Regions from separate parts of the Rahnella sp. CJA17(1/100) genome, predicted to be linked through region 1. Evidence: predicted binding sites of a transcription regulator. Region 1 holds the regulator's gene; each other region holds the start of a gene.
The links. Region 1 encodes CRP, which controls carbon source genes, mostly activating them, when cyclic AMP is high. Its sites were predicted from a motif close to ATGTGANNNNNNTCACAT; they were not measured.

Region 1 (3,214 bases):
TCGCACATCAAAACACTGGTGGTGCCGGGCGGCAAAATGGGGCTGGCGATGGAGCTGATCATGGCGCCGCTGGTGCAGCGCCTGATGGAAGGCAAGAAGATCGAGTAAACTTTATTCGGCTGCAATCACTTCAAAGCTGTGGGTGATTGTGGCCGCTTTCCCCAGCATCAGAGACACAGAACAGTATTTTTCGGCAGACAGGCTGACTGCGCGTTCAACAATCTTATCGGTCAGATCCTTACCGGTGACGATAAAATGCAGATTGATGTGAGTGAACAGACGCGGCGCTTCTTCGCGGCGTTGTGAGGTCAGCTTCACTTCACAATCACGCACGTCATTACGACCTTTTTGCAAAATTGACACCACGTCGATTGCACTACACCCCCCTGCGGACATCAGTAACATTTCCATCGGGCTTGGGGCTTTATCACCCGCGTTTCCATCCATTGAAATCTGATGACCCGATGCAGACTCACCTAAAAATGTCAGTCCTTCAACCCATTTGACACGTGCATGCATGAACTATTCTCCCGGTGAATAAACTTGTCGAAATCTGCTCTCAGAGTACCCTTTCACCTAAAATCTGGCAACGTAACCCGATCGCCATCATGCTGAAGCGAGACAACAGAAGACAGCATCTCAAACCTGTGCTACAAACAAAGCCGAAACATACTTTCCAGTAAATTGCGGTGACGGTTTTTGCGGTTTAAGTACAGAACCCACGGTGATGACAGCAATAAACAGGCTGTTGCACTCCGACATCCGCTTGCAGCATTTCTGGAGAGTTATATGCTGAAAGGGCGCTTTGGATTTGAAGTGCCGTACAGGGAACTCTGAGCCCTGTGATTTTGGGCAGCGATAACAACAGAGGATAATAGCAAATGGTTCTCGGCAAGCCACAAACAGACCCGACTCTTGAATGGTTCCTGTCTCACTGTCATATACATAAGTATCCTTCTAAAAGTACGCTGATTCACCAGGGTGAAAAAGCCGAAACGCTTTACTACATCGTGAAAGGGTCAGTTGCTGTCCTGATTAAAGATGAAGAAGGCAAGGAAATGATACTGTCCTACCTTAACCAAGGTGACTTCATCGGTGAGCTGGGACTCTTCGAAGAAGGTCAGGAACGCAGTGCCTGGGTACGTGCTAAAACTGCCTGTGAAGTGGCTGAAATTTCATATAAAAAATTCCGCCAGCTGATTCAGGTTAACCCGGATATTCTGATGCGTCTCTCCGCGCAGATGGCCAACCGTCTGCAAGTGACGTCAGAGAAAGTCGGCAACCTTGCCTTCCTTGACGTTACCGGTCGCATCGCTCAAACCTTGCTCAATCTGGCTAAACAGCCTGATGCAATGACCCATCCGGACGGGATGCAAATCAAGATCACCCGCCAGGAAATTGGCCAAATCGTCGGTTGTTCACGTGAAACAGTCGGACGCATTCTCAAAATGCTGGAAGATCAGAGCCTGATCTCCGCACACGGTAAAACGATTGTCGTTTACGGCACACGTTAATCCCTCAAAAATTGGCGCGGCAAAACACTGTCGCGCCTTTTTTATGGGCTAAGCTTTACCCATGACGCTATGGCGAAGACTGTTTTACCATCCTGAAGTGAACTACGCGCTGCGCCAGACGCTGGTGTTGTGCTTACCTGTTGGCATTTGCTGGCTGTTTGGCAATTTGCAAATGGGCCTGCTGTTTTCCCTCTGCCCGGCCTGTTGTAACATCGCCGGTCTGGATACCCCGCATAAACGCTTTTTCAAACGCCTGCTCGTCGGCGGTTCACTCTTTGCCGTGAGCAGCCTTCTGCTGCAACTGATGCTCGAAAGCTGGCATATACCGCTGCCGCTGATCATGCTGTCGCTGGCGTTACTGCTGGGCGTCACCGGTGAAATCAGCCCGCTGCATGCGCGCCTGTTGCCCGGTGCGCTGGTGGCGACTATCTTCACGCTGAGTATGGTGGGTGTGCGCCCGATGTGGCAGGCCCCGGTGTTGTTCGCCGCTGGCACAGCCTGGTACGGATTGTTTAACTGGGCGTGGTTTCGTATTTCGGAAGAACAGCCGATGCGCGAAACGCTCAGCCAGCTCTATCTGCAACTCGCGGATTATTTCGAAGCCAAGTACAGCCTGCTGACGCAACACACCGATCCCGAAACTGCGTTACCCCCACTGCTAACCCGCCAGCAGCAGGTTATCGACCTGATTGCCCTGCTTTATCAGCAATTACACATGTTGCCCCAGCACGGACATCATCATCACCATAAACGGCTGTTTCAGCGTTTTCAGGTGGCGCTCGATTTGCAGGAGCACATTACAGTGAGCCTGCATCAGCCGGAAGAAGTGCAGAAACTGGTGGAGGAAAGCCATGCCGAAGCGGTTATCCGCCGAAATGCGCAGGTGATTTCCACCCGTCTTCGGGTGATTGCCGACGATATTCTTTATCATCGTTTATCCGGGCGCTTTACGATGGCCAATGAGCTGACCGCGCTGGAGAAAATCGCCGCGCGTAACCCGGACAATCCGGTAGGTCAGTTTTGTTATTACCATTTCAGCCGCATTGCCCGTCTGTTACGCACACAGCGGCCGTTGTACAAACGTGACCTGATGAACACCCAGCCGCGTTTGCCCTTCTGGCCCGCGCTGAAAAGCTATCTTTCCTTCAAATCCGTGGCACTGCGTAATGCCGCACGTTTGGGCATTATTCTGGCGATTGGCAGCAGTCTGGGTCTGTTCTTCAATTTGCCCAAACCCTACTGGATCTTGCTGACTATCATGTTGGTCAGCCAGAACGGTTATAACGCCACGCGGGTGAGGATCCAGCACCGTGCACTCGGTACGCTGGCCGGATTGCTGATTGCCTCAGGCTTGCTCAAACTGGAACTGCCGGAAGGCACCACGCTGCTGTGCATGTTGCTGATCACCCTGTTGTCCTATACCGTTCTGCGCAAAAACTACGGACTGGCGATGGTCGGCATGACGGTGACTGCAGTGTATACCCTGCAATTGCTGGCGATGAACGGCGTGCATTTTCTGGTACCACGACTGGTGGATACCCTGATCGGCTGCGCGCTGGCCTTTGGTGGCACTATCTGGCTGTGGCCGCAATGGCAAAGCGGTTTGCTGCGCCAGAATGCACACCAGGCGCTGGAAATCTATCAGGACGCTATCCGCCTGCTGCTTGAGGAAAGCCCCGACACCGCCAAACTGGCGTACA
Region 2 (3,214 bases), on a different contig from region 1:
CCTGACGCGCCGGTTCCTGATGTCCCAACGCCAGATAATCCGACACCGGATGTTCCTGCGCCTGCCCCGTCTACACCAGACACTTACCGTGGCGAAATCCCCAGTTATATCGCAGCACCTTATCTGAACTTGTATTATGGCATGCGTATTGCTGGCACGCTGCACGAGCGTATGGGCGATACAGAAACCTACGGCAAAGGCTACAACAATCGCGCATGGGCGAGAACCGGCGGTGAACACACTTCCTTCGATGCGGGACGTTTTGGATACGACAGTGATTACTGGTTCGCGCAATTCGGAACCGACTTATATCAGGATGAACTGAAAAACGGCACACGCGTCCACGCTGGCATCATGGCGACATTGGGCAACCAGAGTACCGACACGCAGGATCAGGTGCGCACGTTGGCGGGGAAACTTGCGGATGCAGGCTCAGTGCGCAGTGATGCCTACAGCGTTGGCGGCTATTACACCCGATATGCACAAGATGGCGCTTACGTTGACCTTGTCGGCCAGTTCACCTGGTATCGCAACCAGTATGAGAGCCTGCATGATACGAAACAGGACAGCTACGGCGTATTGCTTTCTGCTGAAGCAGGTCAACCCTATGCCGTCAGCACCAACTGGAAAATCGAACCTCAGGGACAGATCATTTATCAGTATCTGAATGCTGAAGATTTCAGCGATGAAATTTCTGATATCTCCGGCGTTTCAGTGAACCAGGGCACAGCGCGTGCCGGGTTGCGTTTGTTACGCGACCAGGCAGAAGATAAAGCCAGTGAAAAATTCAAACCTTACCTGACCGCCGACGTACTGAGTAATTTCTCGGATTCACCGGATATCAATGTCGGCGGAATCGATGTCAGTACAACGGATTTTTCCGATCAATACTGGCAGACCGGCGCGGGCATGACGGCGCAACTCGCACCGAATACCTCGGTGTATGCTGATGTGAAATACGTCAAAGGGTTTGACGGCGATATGGAAGGCTACGTCGGCCATATTGGGATCCAGGGGCGTTTTTAATTCAGATCTCTGAATCACACGCATAAAAAAGGGAAGGCATCAAAGCCTTCCCTTTTCTTATTTCGTTGCTGCGTTTAAAGCTGCGGGCAACGCTGCAAACTGTTTAGCCAGGATGTTTCAGGCTGAGCGGCCAGACGACGCGCACGTCCGTGGCGGCGCAAAATCAATCCTTTGTCCTGCATTTCACTCAGATCGCGTCTGATCGTTTCGAGACTTACATCCAGCGATTGTGCCAGTTCGCTTACCTGTAGCACTTCATGTTGTTCAACCAACTGAAGGATGGCCTGATGGCGATTTTTTTTAAGCACCGGTTATTCCTGTTTATATGACAGTTATGTGACGAAGGTCACAAATAACGGTAACTATAATACCTGCGTTACATTGTTAATTTTGGGATCGATCTCAATTTTTCAGGAATCCGCGCAGAATTTTTACGCCTTCGGCGCTTTTTGGTTCGCTGCGTTTCTCTGTCATACTATGCGCATGCTCCATTTCCCTGCCCGGCTCCGCTGAAAATACCTGCCACGCCGGGACGAATGACTAAGGATTTTTTATGGAATTCAATACTGCCGGTCTGATCTCACTTGACGAAGCGCTGGATAAAATGCGCGACTGTGTACCGCCTAAAACAAGTCAGGAGGCCGAATCCCTGCCACTTGCTGGCGCCGCGGGCCGCATGACTGCCACACCGGTGCTTTCTCCGGTTTTCGTGCCACCTTTTGATAACTCTGCGATGGATGGCTATGCCGTACGTTGCGCAGATTTGCACGACGGCGCGGTGTTCCCGGTCGCGGGCAAAGCCTTTGCCGGTGCGCCTTTTCATGGCGAATGGCCTGCCGGAAGCTGTATCCGCATCATGACCGGTGCGCCAGTTCCCGCCGGTGCCGACGCAGTAATCATGCAGGAACAGGCTGAAGTTTCAGATGCGGGAGTACGTTTCACTGCAACAGCGCAAAAAGGCCAGAATATCCGCCTGACCGGAGACGACATTAAACAGGGCGACAGCGTTTTGCCTGCCGGTGTACGTTTGGGTGCGGCAGAATTACCGCTGCTGGCCTCGCTGGGCGTCACCCACGTCAAGGTGTGGAAACCGCTGAAAGTCGCCGTATTCTCCACCGGCGATGAACTGCAACCGGTGGGAACGCCTTTGCAGGAGGGGCAGATTTACGATACCAACCGTTTCGCTGTGCGCCTGATGCTGGAACAACTGGGCTGTACCGTCCTGGATTTAGGCATTATTCGCGATAATCCCCTGGCGCTGCGTAAAGCCTTCGAAGAAGCCAATGCGTTTGCCGATCTGGTGATTTCCAGCGGCGGCGTATCGGTCGGTGAAGCCGATTACACGAAGCAGATCCTGGATGAACTGGGTGAAATTGGTTTCTGGAAGCTTGCCATGAAACCGGGCAAACCTTTTGCTTTCGGTAAACTGGAAAGCAGCTGGTTCTGCGGTTTGCCGGGGAATCCGGTGTCGGCAGCACTGACGTTTTATCAGCTGGTTCAGCCATTTATTGCACAGTTGTCCGGCCATACGGCCTGGCAATTCCCGCCGCGCCTGAAGGCAAAAGCGGTGACACCATTGAAAAAATCCCCCGGACGTCTCGATTTCCAGCGCGGTATCTTCAGCACCAATGCAGAAGGACAACTGGAAGTGCGCACCACCGGCCATCAGGGTTCGCACGTATTCAGCTCATTCAGCCAGGCCAACTGTTTTATCGTGCTTGAACGCGGGCGCGGTAACGTGGCGGCAGGCGAAATCGTTGAAATCGAACCGTTTAACGCCCTGCTGCGGAGCTGAATATGCCTCAACTGCCGGAACTGACGGACGCTGAAACCCTGCGTTATAACCGCCAGATCGTTCTGAAAGGGTTTGATTTTGACGGCCAGGAACAACTGAAAGCCAGTCATGCGCTGATTGTCGGACTGGGCGGTTTAGGCTGTGCCGCTGCGCAATATCTGGCGGCGGCAGGCACCGGTACGTTAACGCTACTGGATTTCGACACGGTCTCGCTGTCAAACCTGCAACGCCAGACGCTGCATACTGACGCCCGGATCGGCATATCGAAAGTGGAATCCGCCGCAATGGCGCTGGCGGTAATCAATCCGCACATTGTCATTCATCAGATTAATGCACAGGCCAGCGACGACATGCTGCGTGACCTGATCGCCGCCTGCGACGTGGTGGTCGATT
Region 3 (3,214 bases), on a different contig from region 1:
GCGCAATCACCGTCGGGCCGGTCACCACGGTTACCGCACCGACCAGCGCGGCCAGTTCCGGCTCAAACCCGAGCAGCCACCAGCAGGCGAGGCTGATAACCGCGAAAGTGACCAGCATGCCTGTCGTCACCAGATTGCGAACCACGCCGCCGAGACCGCGGACTTCATCAAGTCTGAGCGTCAGCGCGCCTTCGAACAAAATGATCGCCACTGATATCGATACCAGCGGAAACAGTAACTCGCCAAACAGGACATCGGGCATAACGAGGTGCGTCACCGGTCCGAGCACCACGCCGAGCAGCAGCAAAGGCAGAATGGCGGGGATTTTCAGCAACCAGGCCAGCCACTGAGCGAGTAACGATCCCAGCCCGATAATAACCAGCATCAGCGGAGCCGACAGCAGCATAATATTTCCCTTTCATTAAGAGGAAGCAAAAGTCCGGCGGACAGCCGGAAACAAGACACTGTTATCAGCATAATCGTCCATTAAAAAGCCCGCAAATTTGCAGGCTTCTTTTTATTGCTTATTGTGCAGAAAACAAAATACTTATTTTTTCTTATAAACGTCAGCAGTACCGTGAATTTTATTGTTGGTATTACCGGAGGTTAATACAAACACATCGCCGCCTTTTTTATCGGCTTTCTTAGAAAGATCTTCAATGGCGCCGGACTGCGAGGTTTTATTTGAGGTGGTCACAGAGCCGACTTTGGTATACTCAGAAGCCACTTTTTCAAAATCTACTTTCTTCATTAATTCAGCAGAATAAGTGCTGAAAGAGACACAACCCATCACAGCCACTGCCAGCAGAGCTTTAGATATTTTCATGTAAGCCTCAGATTTTAAATTGCCCAGTAAATTGAAAGAAAGTAATAGAAAGCTGTTTATTTAGTGAAACCCTGTTAATCAATAACTCACTGTTTAAAAGAGTGAGTTATCACTGCCATTTAGTAATAGACAAGGAAGTCAATAATTACAAGGCGGAAAGAAAAAATTAAGCAACCGGTGCGTTTTTTAGTCTTTTGTGCCGGGAGGTTTTGTACACAGTAATAGCAATCACATATTTTTCGTTTCGCCTGCGCATGTTATCCATCTGTTAACCCCCCGTCCGAAATATGTTTCATTGCTAATAATTAACTTTGAAGCAGATCACATTTATGCTTTTCCCCTGCACAGGCAGATTGTCACGGGTGAAAAAGCCTCTGATAATGTTACCGATAACATGTTACCGGTAACATTGCGGATAAACATGAACAGGGTGGACGTAACGAATAAAACCACTGACCCGTCTTTCGCGTTTTTTTAACCAGTCGAGGAGCGCAGCCGTGAACAATGATCAGAACCGAATTTATGTGTTTATGGGCGTATCAGGCAGCGGAAAATCAGCCGTCGCCAACGCCGTGGCACACCAGCTTTCCGCCGGTTTTCTTGACGGCGATTTCTTACATCCCCGCAGTAATATCCTGAAAATGGCCGCCGGGGACGCCCTCAATGATGACGACCGTGCGCCGTGGCTGGCCGCCCTCAATGATGCCGCGTTTGCCATGCAGCGTACCAATAGTGTGTCGGTCATCATCTGCTCGGCATTGAAAAAACGTTACCGCGATCGTCTGCGCGCAGGTAACGCCAACCTGTCTTTCATCTATTTACAGGGTGAATTCCCGGTCATTGAAGAACGCATGGCCGCACGCAAAGGGCACTTTTTTAAATCGCAGATGCTGATCTCACAGTTTGCAGCACTCGAACAACCTGGCGCTGAAGAAAGTGACGTGATCACCATCGGCATTCATCAGCCGCTTGATGCGGTGATTGCAGAGACCCTGCAACACATCCGTAGTTTTCAGCAACAGGAGCATTGCGCGTGAATACAGTGACTTTAGTCGGTACTGCAGCGGGCTCCGTGTTGCTGCTGCTTTTCCTGGTGATGAAAGTGCGTATGCACGCGTTCGTCGCGCTGATGCTGGTGTCGATTGCCGCCGGGATTTTCTCCGGCATGCCGGTCAATACCATTGCCGACACCATGCAGAAAGGCATGGGCAGCACGCTGGGTTTTCTGGCGATTGTGGTGGCGCTGGGCGCGATGTTCGGCAAGATTCTGCATGAAGTCGGCGCACTTGACCAAATTGCGGCCCATTTACTGAATCGTTTTGGCAAAAACAAAGCCCATTATGCTCTAGGGATTGCCGGGCTGGTTTGCGCCTTGCCGCTGTTTTTCGATGTGGCGATTGTGCTGCTGATTGGCATCGTGTTCGCGGTGGCGCGCCGTACTGACGGCAACATCGTCAGGCTGGCGATCCCGTTATTTGCCGGTGTCGCGGCAGCGGCGTGTTTCCTGCTTCCGGGGCCGGTCCCGATGCTGCTGGCGTCGCAGATGAATGCCGATTTTGGCTGGATGATCGCCATCGGTCTGGTGGCCGCGATTGCCGGCATGCTGATCGCCGGTCCGCTGTACGGCAATTTTATCAGCCGTCATGTCAGCTGGCCGATGCCTGTTGAAGAAAATGCCCCGACGCTCAACAAAGATAACCTGCCGTCCTTCGGTTTCAGTCTGGCGCTGATTTTGTGTCCGCTGGTATTGGTGGGAATGAAAACCATCGGCGCACGTTTTGTCACGGCGGGTACGCCATTGCACGACTGGCTGGAGTTTATCGGCCATCCGTTTACCGCCATTCTGATTGCCTGCCTGATTGTCATTTACGGGCTGGCAAAACCACGCGGCATGACCAACGAACAGACGCTGGCCATCTGCTCAGCCGCCGTTCAGCCCGCCGGGATCATCCTGCTGATGACCGGTGCGGGTGGCGTATTCAAACAAATTCTGGTGGATTCCGGCGTCGGCCCGGCCATTGGTGACGCGATGATCGGCACCGGATTACCGATTGCCGTGGCCTGTTTTGCACTGTCAGCCGTGGTACGTGTGATTCAGGGTTCAGCCACCGTGGCCTGCCTGACTACTGTCGGGCTGGTATTGCCGGTAACCCATCAGATGGGGCTAAACGGCGGTCAGCTGGCCGCACTCGCCATCTGCATTACCGGCGGTTCCATTGTGCTCAGCCACGTAAATGATGCCGGTTTCTGGTTATTCGGCAAGTTCACCGGTGCCAGCGAACTGCAAACGCTGAAAACCTGGACGGTGATGGAAACCCTGCTCGGCACGACTGGCGGGATCATCGGCATGATTGCTTTCACGATGCTTTAAGAAAGGGGACAACATTA
Region 4 (3,214 bases), on a different contig from region 1:
AGAGTGTTTGATTCACAACCTTTTCTTAAGATTTCGCACGTCCATTGATAATCGTAGCTCAATCTGAGTGTGTCGTTAGATAAACACCATGAATCCATTCCTCAACAAATCTATATCCTTAAGGCAGGAGACTGTCAATCGGCGGGCAATAAAGAGCCCAAAGCCGCGTACAGTCTGGCTTTGGGCGAACAATATCAGGAGACAGGCGCAAACAGCGGGGGATTAACTGCGGATAAATTCTAACAAATCCTGATTTATCTGATTCTTGTGTGTGCTGCACAGACCATGAGATGCGCCCGCATAAACCTTACCTTTGCCATTTGGCAACAACTTAAGCGCAGCTTCGCTGGAGGAGGCGGGTGGCACAATCTGGTCATCATCACCGTAAATCACCAGCGTCGGGATCGTCATCTTCTTCAGGTCTTCGCGCTGATCGGTTTCAGAAAACGCTTTAACACAATCATAAAGTGCTTTTATTGAACCCTGCATACCCTGGAGCCAGAAACTTTGGCGTAAACCTTCTGACACCTCAGCACCGGGGCGGTTGAAACCATAAAATGCGTCGGGCAAGTCCAGGAAAAATTGGGAACGATCTTTTGTCACACCGCCACGGATACCGTCGAAAACAGAAAGAGGTAATCCACCGGGATTGAAATCTGTTTTGATCATAATCGGTGGCACTGCACCAATTAATACCGCTTTTGCCACCCGCGAGATGCCGTGCCTGCCAATATAACGGGCAACTTCGCCGCCGCCGGTAGAGTGCCCGACGTGTATCGCGTCTTTGAGATCCAGATAAGCCGTCAGTTCGGCCATGTCATCTCCGTACTGGTCCATATTATTGCCTTCCCATGACTGGGAAGAACGCCCGTGTCCGCGGCGGTCGTGGGCAATAACGCGATAACCATGTTCTGCCAGAAACAGCATCTGATCTTCAAAAGCATCCGACGACAGGGGCCAGCCGTGGCTAAAAACCACCGGCTGTCCGCTGCCCCAATCCTTATAAAAAAGTTGTGTACCATCTTTAAGCTTCAGAAAGTTTGAGTTATTCACAATCGACTCCTTATTGCTGAAAATTGCTGAAATGAACGGTGCAAAACAGAAACCGATTGAAGTGTAGGTCAGTAATTGCGTCGTTGCGATATGAGTCACATTTTTAAAATGGCAACGTGGCGGGACAGGGTATGAAATTTAACCTGATACTTAGCAGGGTTTATATATTGAAACTTAATTTTTACGGGTATAGCATTAACCCGCTATTGTTTGTTATTGATGCTTTAGGAGGTCAAGAAAATGGTAAATACCTTTACTTATGATAGATATAGAAATCGTATCGGCCAGGGCGTTCGTGTAATGGATGCCGAAACGGGCGTTACCGGCAAAATTACCGCGTTCAGGGTGAAATCGAGTTCACCGGAAGAAATTCGCCGCGAAAGTTGCGTACAACTGGAAGGGCAGACGGGCCTGTTTAAACCTGTCTCTCTGATGAGACTGGAAACGACGTCTGCCTGATTTTTTCTGTTACGCCGGTAAATTCCCGCAATATAAGGCCACTATGAATAGTGGCCTTAATGTTTTACGCAGCCACCTCCGCTTTGCCTCGTTTTATAAATCCCCGTTCAACCTGAACGTCAATTCTCCGCGCAGCGTGAGGGAATATCACATGCCTGTTTGTTTGTGGTGTTTTGTGCTGATGCATGGCTTGTATGCAAGAATAAAAACCTGCAACAAAACTGACCCTGAAGCGTCGGGAGTCTTGTGACATCAATGCAATCAATGCTGTCATTACGCCATAAATTTCTTGCCGCATGGCCGGAATGTTGCGGAATATCGTTATTTATTTCTGGCTATTGAAATAAATGCTGTCATGAACGATAAATAAATGTGAAAGACCTCACGGTTGTGAGTGCCTGTGTTGGTGATTTTTCTCAGTCAGGTTAATTTCCTGTCATCAGAATATTATGCTTTGTTTTGTCGTGGAGTGGAGTCGATATGCGTGTGGTGATTTTAGGCAGTGGTGTGGTCGGTGTCGCCAGTGCATGGTATCTGGCTAAAGCGGGTCATCAGGTGACGGTTATTGACCGCCAGTCCGGCCCGGCAGAAGAAACCAGTGCGGGTAATGCAGGACAGATCTCACCGGGCTATGCTGCGCCGTGGGCGGCTCCGGGGGTTCCGGTCAAAGCCGTCAAATGGATGTTCCAGAAGCACGCGCCTCTGGCGATTCGCCTCGACGGAACACAGTTCCAGCTTAAATGGATGTGGCAAATGCTGCGTAACTGCAACATGGACCACTATCAGACCAACAAAAGCCGCATGGTGCGTCTGGCGGAATACAGCCGTGACTGCATGAAAGCGTTACGCGAAGATACCGGCATTCAGTACGAGGGTCGGCAGGGCGGCACGTTGCAGCTTTTCCGCACCGCGCAGCAGTTTGAAAGCGCAGCCAAAGACATTGCGGTGCTGGAAGACGCCGGTGTGCCGTATCAGTTACTCGAATCCAGCCAGCTGGCGACTGCAGAACCGGCGCTGGCTCAGGTTGCGCACAAACTGACCGGCGGCCTGCGTTTACCCAATGATGAAACCGGCGACTGCCAGATGTTTACCCGCAAGCTGGCAGACATGGCGCGTCAGGCGGGAGTTATCTTCGAATTTAACCGCACGGTGGATAAGCTGCATATTGAAAACGGCGAAATCACTGGCGTGCAGTGTGGCAATGAGGTCGTCAGGGCGGATGCATACGTGGTGGCATTCGGTTCGTATTCCACCGCGTTGCTGCGTGATCTGGTCTCCATTCCGGTTTATCCGCTGAAAGGCTATTCCCTGACGATTCCGATTACTGATCCGGCTTCTGCGCCGGTGTCTACCGTACTGGATGAAACCTATAAAATTGCTATCACCCGTTTTGATGACCGCATCCGCGTCGGCGGTATGGCGGAGATTGTCGGCTTCAACCTGAAGCTGGCGCAGGCGCGCCGCGAAACGCTGGAGATGGTGGTCAAAGATCTCTATCCGAACGGCGGCAACGTCGAACAGGCCACGTTCTGGACGGGGTTGCGTCCGATGACGCCGGATGGCACGCCGATTGTCGGGCGTACGCGCATTAAGAATTTGTATCTCAATACCGGCCACGGCACGCTGGGCTGGACGATGGCCTGCGGCTCCGGGCAGTTGCTCTCGGACATTATGTCCGGCGTGACGCCTGCGATCCCATCCG

Region 2: the regulator CRP is predicted to act here: its motif matches at 1,361-1,378, upstream of AACU55_RS21770 (DeoR family transcriptional regulator).
Region 3: the regulator CRP is predicted to act here: its motif matches at 1,136-1,153, upstream of gntK (gluconokinase).
Region 4: the regulator CRP is predicted to act here: its motif matches at 1,137-1,154, upstream of ydfZ (putative selenium delivery protein YdfZ).

Annotation. Positions count from the first base shown of each region.
Region 1 covers NZ_CAWOJA010000003.1:137,189-140,402, reverse strand. The annotation lists gene AACU55_RS02325 (phosphoribulokinase) at 1-108, shown strand, start outside; gene AACU55_RS02320 (OsmC family protein) at 112-519, opposite strand; gene crp (cAMP-activated global transcriptional regulator CRP) at 882-1,514, shown strand; gene AACU55_RS02310 (YccS/YhfK family putative transporter) at 1,576-3,214, shown strand, end outside.
Region 2 covers NZ_CAWOJA010000064.1:262,785-265,998, forward strand. The annotation lists gene AACU55_RS21765 (autotransporter family protein) at 1-1,026, shown strand, start outside; gene AACU55_RS21770 (DeoR family transcriptional regulator) at 1,101-1,334, opposite strand; gene moeA (molybdopterin molybdotransferase MoeA) at 1,580-2,821, shown strand; gene moeB (molybdopterin-synthase adenylyltransferase MoeB) at 2,824-3,214, shown strand, end outside.
Region 3 covers NZ_CAWOJA010000033.1:112,931-116,144, forward strand. The annotation lists gene AACU55_RS15225 (cation:proton antiporter) at 1-406, opposite strand, end outside; gene yahO (DUF1471 family periplasmic protein YahO) at 548-826, opposite strand; gene gntK (gluconokinase) at 1,324-1,863, shown strand; gene gntU (gluconate transporter) at 1,860-3,197, shown strand; gene edd (phosphogluconate dehydratase) at 3,214-3,214, shown strand, end outside.
Region 4 covers NZ_CAWOJA010000018.1:37,240-40,453, forward strand. The annotation lists gene AACU55_RS10740 (alpha/beta fold hydrolase) at 223-1,053, opposite strand; gene ydfZ (putative selenium delivery protein YdfZ) at 1,294-1,512, shown strand; gene AACU55_RS10750 (D-amino acid dehydrogenase) at 1,993-3,214, shown strand, end outside.